2 regions of the Bradyrhizobium sp. USDA 3262 genome follow, and region 2 is predicted to be linked to the other one. Evidence: riboswitches for the same ligand, from Rfam matches in the RefSeq annotation. Region 2 holds a riboswitch; the other holds the start of a gene.
What was found. A riboswitch is a leader RNA that binds a small molecule or an ion and turns the genes downstream of it on or off. The one in region 2 is predicted to bind cobalamin.
Positions count from the first base shown of each region.

Region 1: another riboswitch for cobalamin. It lies ahead of ACVWYP_RS07845 (TonB-dependent receptor); the one in region 2 lies ahead of metE (5-methyltetrahydropteroyltriglutamate--homocysteine S-methyltransferase).

Region 1 is NZ_JBSSCT010000001.1:1,708,792-1,712,844, reverse strand. Features, by position in the region: gene ACVWYP_RS07850 (FecCD family ABC transporter permease) at 1-976, opposite strand, end outside; cobalamin riboswitch at 1,089-1,286, shown strand; gene ACVWYP_RS07845 (TonB-dependent receptor) at 1,450-3,663, shown strand; gene ACVWYP_RS07840 (hypothetical protein) at 3,775-3,948, shown strand.
Region 2 is NZ_JBSSCT010000001.1:3,371,754-3,375,806, forward strand. Features, by position in the region: gene ACVWYP_RS15540 (hypothetical protein) at 1-211, opposite strand, end outside; cobalamin riboswitch at 1,560-1,762, shown strand; gene metE (5-methyltetrahydropteroyltriglutamate--homocysteine S-methyltransferase) at 1,865-4,053, shown strand, end outside.

The DNA of each region.
Region 1 (4,053 bases), 1.7 Mb from region 2:
TGATCGAGGTCAGCACGCCGACCTTGATGTCCGATGTCGAGGGGATGATACGTACCGCGATATCGGCGGCGAGCAGCAGCGCCGAACCGGTGAGCGCGCTCGGCACCAAGAGCCGCGCCGGATCGTGACCGATCAGCGGACGCATCAGATGCGGCGCGACGAGGCCGATGAAGCCGATCGTGCCGGTGACCGCGACCGCGCCGCCGACGCCGAGCGCCACGCCCGTGATGACGAGTAGCCGCAACCGTCCGACATCGACGCCGAGGCTCTGCGCCGCCTCCTCGCCAAGCGTCAGCGCGCGGAAGGCGCTCGCCTGGCTGAGCAGGATGGCGGCGCCCGCGACGATGAAGGGCAGTGCCAGCGCCACGTGCTGGAAGCTGCGGTCCTCCAGCGAGCCGAGCAGCCAGAACGCGATCTCCAGCACCACGAAGGGATTGCTCGAGAGGTTCATCACCAACGCGGTCGCAGCACCCGCAAAGCTCGAGATCGCGAGCCCGGCCAGGATCAGGATCAAGAGCCCGGCATTGCGGCCAGCGATCGCAAGCAGCGCGAACACCGAGCCGAAGGCGGCGATGATCGCCACCACCGGCAGCGCATAGGAGCGCACATCGGCGAGGCCCAGCGCGATCACCAGCACCGCGCCGAAGGCCGCCGATTGCGGCGCGCCGAACAGCGACGGTGAGGCCAGCGGATTGCGCAGCAGCCCTTGCAGCGCCGCGCCTGACAGCCCGAGAATACCGCCGATCGCGAATGCCAGGATGGTGCGCGGCAGGCGGATCTCGCGCACGATCACCTGCGCCACATCGCTGCCGCCGCCGAACAGCGCCTCGATCACCGCAAGCGGCGATAGCCGCACCGGCCCGATGCCGAGCGAGATCACCAGCAGCAGGACCACGAGCGCGAGCAGCGCCGCGGTGGCGCCCCACCGGCGCCGCGCCGCGACCTCGGCCGCCAAGGCAAAATCCTGCACGCTCATCGGATCCATGCTCTTACAGCGATCGCCGTGGCAGACAAGCGACACTCGACAAAAACCGTGGCCGCCCGGCCGCCGCCCGACTTCCGCCGGATTGACTTTGCTGCCCGGCCGAACCCTAGATGAACATGACGGTTCTTTCATGAGATGAAAAGGGAATGCGGTGCGGGGAAACTTCCCCAACGCCGCGGCTGCCCCCGCAACTGTATGCGGTGAATCCTTCGTCACAGGCCACTGGGAATCTCGGTCCTGGGAAGGCGACGAAGGGTAACGACCCGCGAGCCAGGAGACCTGCCGTCAGCCGTGGTCACACGCGAGGATGCCGGTCGGGGAGTACAGGCATGAGCTTCACCTGATGCCGTGAGCACGATGGTGAGACTGGTTCGCGGTGACGTGCCACTGACGTTGCCGAGGCCTCGCTTATGTTCCCCTTCCCTTTCCATCGGCGGCACCGCGTGCATCTGCTTGCGTCGACGATGATCGCACCTGCAATCCTTGGCTCCGCCGCGCGGGCGCAGCAGGCACCCGCTCCCGATCAGTTGCCGGCGATCGAAGTCACCAAGCCGGGCGACCAGAACGTCACGCGCGCCAGGCCGGCCGCAGACGAAGCGCCGGTGCCGCGCCGCCCGGCGCCGGGCACCACGCAGAGTAATAATACGGGCAGCGGCAGCGGATCGGGCACGACAGCGACCGGCGTGGCCACCGGAACGGGTGGCACCGGTGGCGGCCGCCAGTTCGCCGGCATTGTCGGCTCCTCCTCGGCCGTGATCACCGCCGACGACATCGCGCATTCGCCGGTGCAGTCGCTACCGGAGATTCTTGCGCAGGTGCCGGGCGTGCAGTTGCAAACGCCCTATGGCGGACCGAACGGCGCCAAGACGTCGGTCGACCTGCGCGGCTTCGGCGCATTCGCGACCGACAATACCCTCTTCCTGCTCAACGGCCGCCGCCTCAACGACGTCGACAAGGCCGGCTTCGACCTCACCACGATCCCGCTCGATTCCATCGAGCGCATCGAGGTCACGCGCGGCAACAGCGGCGCGGTGCTCTACGGCGACAACGCGGTGGGCGGCGTGGTCAACATCATCACCAAGACCGGTGTCGGCAGCCCGCCGACGACGATGCGGGCCGAGGGCGGATACGGCTCGTTCAACACCCGCATGGCCACGGTCTCCGCGGCGCTCAATTCCGGACCGTGGTCCACCTCGTTCTACGGCAACGGCATCAAGTCCGACGGCTACCGCGTCAACAATGCGCTCGACCAGCGCAACGCCGTCGGCAACATCAACTACACCACGCCTGATCTCACCGCCTTCCTCACCGTCACCGGCAGCGACCAGAAGCTCGGCCTGCCCGGCGGACGGCTGGTCGATCCGTCGATCGGCGTCAACGAGTTGCTCACCGATCGCCGCGGCGCCGCGACGCCCTTCGACTATGCCAACCAGCAAACCGCCAGCGTCACCGCCGGCTTCACCAAGACGCTGATCAACGGCGTCGACCTGATCGTCGACGGCGGCTGGCGGCAGCGCGAGACGCAGAGCGGCTTCTTCGGCAAGGTGCCGACCATCAGCTTCGCTTCGACCTACAATGACGCCGCGCTGCAGACCTGGTCGCTCACGCCGCGGCTCAGCGTCAAGAATGTGATGCTGGGGATGCCGTCGACGATCCTGACCGGCATCGACTATTACGATTCGACCTTCCGCGAGGCGCGCGGCGCCTATCAGGGCGTCGACCCGTTCCACATCTACAATATCGAGCAGCAGTCCGTGGCCGGCTACTGGCAGCACACGATCGGCGTGCTGCCGACGACCGACTTCTCCTACGGCGCGCGTGTGCAAAACACCAGCGTCTCGGCGCGCGATCGCTACGACCCGAACGCGCCGTTCGCGTTCGACGCGCAGGCGGCACCGCTCGACAGCAACGAGACGCAATACGCGCTGCATGTCGGCGTCGAGCATCGCCTGACCGACACTTTCTCGGTGTTCGGCCGCGCGGCACGCGCATTCCGCACGCCTGATGTCGACGAACGCGTCGCGTCGGGTCCGTCATTCGACCCGCTGACCTTCGCCCCGATCCCGCAGACCTTCCAGCTCAAGACCCAGACCTCGCAGGATGTCGAGGGCGGCTTTCGCGTCAGGACCAACCGCTTCCAGGTCCAGACCAGTGTCTATCTGATGGATCTCGAGAACGAGATCCATTTCAACCCGGTGCTGTTCTTCAACACCAACCTCGACCCCACCCGCCGCTATGGCTCGGAGACCAGCGCGGCGCTCAAGGTCAGCGACAGCGTCACCCTGCGCGCCGGCATGGCGATCACCCGCGCGGTGTTCCGCGAAGGCATCTGGGCCGGCAACGACGTGCCGCTGGTGTCGCGCTACACCGGCAATCTCGGCGTCACCTGGAATATCTGGCAGAACTATCTGGTGTTCGACGCCACGGTGCGGGCCTGGAGCGCGCGCATCATGGACAACGACCAGGCCAACACCCAGAGCCGGATTCCCGGCAACGCCACCGCCGACATCAAGCTGAGCGGGCAGTATGACCGCTTCTTCTGGTCGCTGAGCGTGAACAACCTGTTCAACGCGCTCTATTACGACTACGCCATCGCGAGCACGTTCACGGAGGGCCGCTTCTCGGCCTATCCGCTGCCCGGCCGCACCTACATGGTGAAGGCCGGCGCGACGTTCTGAGCTGTCCAGCACGGCGGGGTGTGCGCCCGCCGCGTCGTCTCATCACGTTACAAGCGTCCGCAAACTGGAGTAGAATTCCGGCAGCTGATTTGACCCGTGCAGGGGAAACGCATGGCCAAGGCCGGAAAGACGAGCAAGGACGGCGCCAAGACCAAAGACAAGATCGACGACAAGTCGAAGAAGCCTCCGCCGCCCGCAGCGCTGCAGGACGATGACTATTACGAGGACGGCGACATCGCCACGCCGAAGCTCGACCGCTACGGCAATGATGACGAGCCATTGTGAGGCGCGGCAGATGTCCATCCAAATGTCCCGGGCGCAGTTGCGCGCCGGGTCGCGGGCGGCGGCCTCGTAGCTTGCGAGCTACCGAGCCCGGTTCATCGTCGCCAA
Region 2 (4,053 bases):
ATCGAGGCACAAAGTGAGCCACCTTCGAGACCTTGGAAATGATTTGTTCTATAGTCTCACCATCTTGCGCTCGCCACGTTGACTTGACCCTTTCGACAAGCGTGTGGTCGTTGGCGCGAACATTGTTGCTCGTCGCCGCCAGCCCGGCCAGGCAGATCAGCGACCGAGCGATACAGAACCAAAGCACGCGCTTTCCAGACTTTTTCTTCATTGCTTCCGGCTCATCTGGTTATCATCCACACGTCAATCCAAAGCGGCACGTCTTCCTCAGCGTGCTTTGCGCAGATCGCAAGAAGTTAGCGGCAACGTGACGCAGGCGCCTGCCGATGTCCCGCGCGAGCAGGCGCCGTCCCTCGATGTCACGCGCCGCTAACTTCAGTGGTCAGCCAAAGCCTCAATTTGCAATGCTGGACCTGCCCAGGAGGAGAAGCCTGGACATGATGAGGACTTGCATTGTTCGTGCCAGGCAATAACCGGCAGTTCGCGGCAGATTTGTGCTGTCTTTGTCGACTTACCGACCTACGCACGTTCTAATGTTACCATTCAGCCTATTCGCCACGACTTCCGTGAATGATTCTTGTCACGCACTGAATCTTCGACAGCGGGCGAATGCCTCGCTGCCAGAGTCTTGACGACAATTGGGAGCAGGTATGCCGCCATCGATCCGTGTGATCCGGGGGCGTTGCCGCTACTACGAATGTCGAGGGCGCCCCAGCCTGTTGTGCTTGGCACTTTGCGGCCTACACCAACGCGGAGCCGCCCTTCAGCGGCGGGCGATTTGGAATCGATGTTAAGGAACTTCACGGATCAAGCAGGGGACGAGACGTGGCATTCTCCGCTCGCGCAACGTTAGGGGCCGTCGTCTACCTGCTCGTCATTGCAGTCAACATTCAAGGAGCTGCGCTTCCACGCAGCCGTGTCGACCGGCAAGAGGGAAGCCTCAGGTCTTGCTAGCTTCGGCTCGAACTACTCAACACTTCCGAGAGCATCTGTCTGACGGGGCGGCTCATAAAAGGCCTTGCCATCCAGCCGAACAGACCGACAGTAAAGACGGCAGCAGCAAAGACGCCGAGGGCGCTCCAAACAGCCATTTTCATTGCGAGGGTCTCTTTTGGTTGTGGTGATTCAATATGCTTGCTTTGGCCAGTATCACCAAAACGTCGGCGTGACGCCTACCAGGATTGGCTGGTCGCACATCGACACGTCCGCTGAGCACGCTGCTGGATTAAGCGAATACCTCTTGCGCGTATTCGCCACTGATCCATGGTTATTAATGGAGAAGGGAGGGCGCATCGAAGCGTGCTCGATGAATCGTTCAAAAGCCGGGCCGCATGACAAGCGTCTTGCGCGGCGCCGTGAGCTTCTTCGTGCTGGGCGCATTCGTCTCGTGCACAGATCTGACCCGCCGCCCGACGCCAATGCGTCTCCGAGATGGTCATTCCGATATCCTATGACTGGAGATGGCTTCTACGTCGCGATCAAGCGTGGCCTCGGAGGAGCATTCGCGTAAGAGAGGTCGCAGCACCAATTTGAGAGGTTGACGGCCGAGTTCTCTTGCCGATAATCCAAGTCGTCGAGGTTCTCCGGTTTCCGTTTGATCCGGAGCTAAGAGGGAAGCCGGTGCCAATGCCGGCGCTGCCCCCGCAACTGTGAGCGGTGAGCCACTGTCCAACAAAGTCACTGAAGCCCGCGCGGCTTCGGGAAGGCCGGACGGCGGCAATGACCCGCGAGCCAGGAGACCTGCCCCGACAAAATATTCATCCACGGGCGGGGTGTCCCGGTGGTGCGCCAAGCAGCCGTCGCTCGGGCGACTTCTCCTGCCTGCGTCCGCCATGGCCTTTGCCCCCAACATGGGGTTAGCGCTATGTCTCTTCTCTCCCTTCCGGTTGCCACGCTCGGAACGCCGCGCATCGGTCCAAGACGCGAGCTCAAAGTCGCACTCGAAGGCTATTGGGCCGGAAGAATTAGTGAACAGCAGTTGCTTGAGGACGCAGCCGGCCTACGTGCCGCGAACTGGGCGCGCCAGAAGTCCCTCGGTGTCACCGTGATTCCGTCGAACGACTTCTCGTTGTACGATCAGGTGCTCGACACCAGTGTCATGGTCGGCGCCATCCCGGAAGTCTACGCCTCGAAAGCCGAGCCCGTTTCCCTCAAGACGTATTTCGCCATGGCACGCGGTTCACAATACGACGGCCGGGGTGCGAGTTGCGGCCACGGATCTCGCGGCGATGGCGCACCCGCGCAGGAGATGACCAAGTGGTTCGACACCAACTACCATTACATGGTCCCGGAATTTCATCGCGGACAGACTTTCAGGCTGTCCTCTCGCAAGCCTATCGACGAGTATGAGGAAGCCAAGGCCCTTGGCTTTCAGACTCGCCCTGTCCTGATCGGCCCGGTCACATTCCTAAAGCTAGGCAAGAGTGCTGATCCTGCGTTCCAGCCACTGTCACTCCTGGATGACCTGATACAGGTCTATATCGAGGTTCTGCAGGAATTGGCCAAACGCGGGGCAAATTGGGTTCAGTTCGACGAGCCCTGCTTGGTTCTTGATCTGGATGAGGAATCAAGACAATCCTTGCTACATGCCTATGACCGGCTCGCCAAGGAAGGGCCGGCCATCAAGATCATGGTCGCCAGCTATTTCGGTGGCCTCGGCGACAATCTTCCCACCGCCTTGCGCCTACCTGTCGCCGGGCTGCACGTCGACCTGGTTCGGGCGCCAGCGTTATTGGACCAGATCATTACCGCCAAGCGAAGTGATCTCGTCGTGTCACTCGGCGCGATAGACGGCCGCAATGTGTGGCGGACGAATTTGTCGGCACTGCGCCAACGGCTCGATCCCGCTATCGCGAAGCTGGGCAAAGATCGCATACAAATCGCTCCATCCTGTTCGCTGCTTCACGTGCCGGTCGATGTTGAACTCGAGACGGAGCTCGCTTCAGACATCAAGGGTTGGCTAGCATTCTCCGTTCAGAAGATTCGCGAGCTTGCGACCTTGGCGCGCGCTCTTGCAGGCGATCAGGATGTTGCTGGCGCTCTTGCGCAGTCGGAGCGCGTCACCACCGATCGTGGGACTTCGCCAAAGATCCGAGATGCCGATGTCGCCATCCGGATGAGAGCGATCAACCAGGCCACGCGCCGGCGCGCCAGTCCATTTGCCAGCCGTGCCGAGATCCAGCGCAAGCGCTTCAAACTACCGGCGTTTCCGACAACGACGATCGGATCGTTTCCGCAGACTGCAGAGGTTCGTAATGCCCGCGCAGCGCACGCGCGAGGCACGATGAACGACGGACAATACGACGAGTTCCTCAAGGAAGAGACTGCGCGTGCCGTACGTTGGCAGGAGGACATTGGCCTCGACGTGCTTGTGCACGGCGAGTTTGAGCGCAATGACATGGTGCAGTACTTCGGCGAACAACTCGCCGGCTTCGCATTTACCAAAAATGGCTGGGTACAATCCTATGGCTCGCGCTGTGTCCGGCCGCCGATCTTGTTTGGCGATGTCTCACGGCCGAAGCCGATCACCGTGGGGTGGTGGCGGTACGCGCAATCGCTAACCAAGAAGCCGATGAAGGCGATGTTGACCGGACCAGTGACGATCTTGAACTGGTCGTTTGTTCGCGATGATATTCCCCGAGCCGAGGTCTGTCGTCAAATTGCGCTCGCGATCCGAGACGAAGTCGGCGATCTCGAAAATGCTGGTGCAGCCATGATCCAGATCGACGAGGCTGCGCTGCGCGAAGGATTGCCGCCGCGCCGATCGGAGTGGACGGCTTATCTCGAGTGGGCCGGGGATTGCTTCCGCATCTGCTCATCGGGCGTCGCCGATCAAACCCAGATCCATACCCACATGTGCTACTCGGAATTCAACGACATCATCGATGCGATTGCTGCAATGGACGCGGATGTCATCTCGATCGAGACTTCGCGGTCGAAAATGGAGCTGCTCGACGCGTTTCGGAACTACAAATATCCAAATCAAATCGGGCCGGGTGTGTACGATATCCATTCTCCGCGCGTGCCCGAGTCGAGCGAGATGAAAGAGCTCGT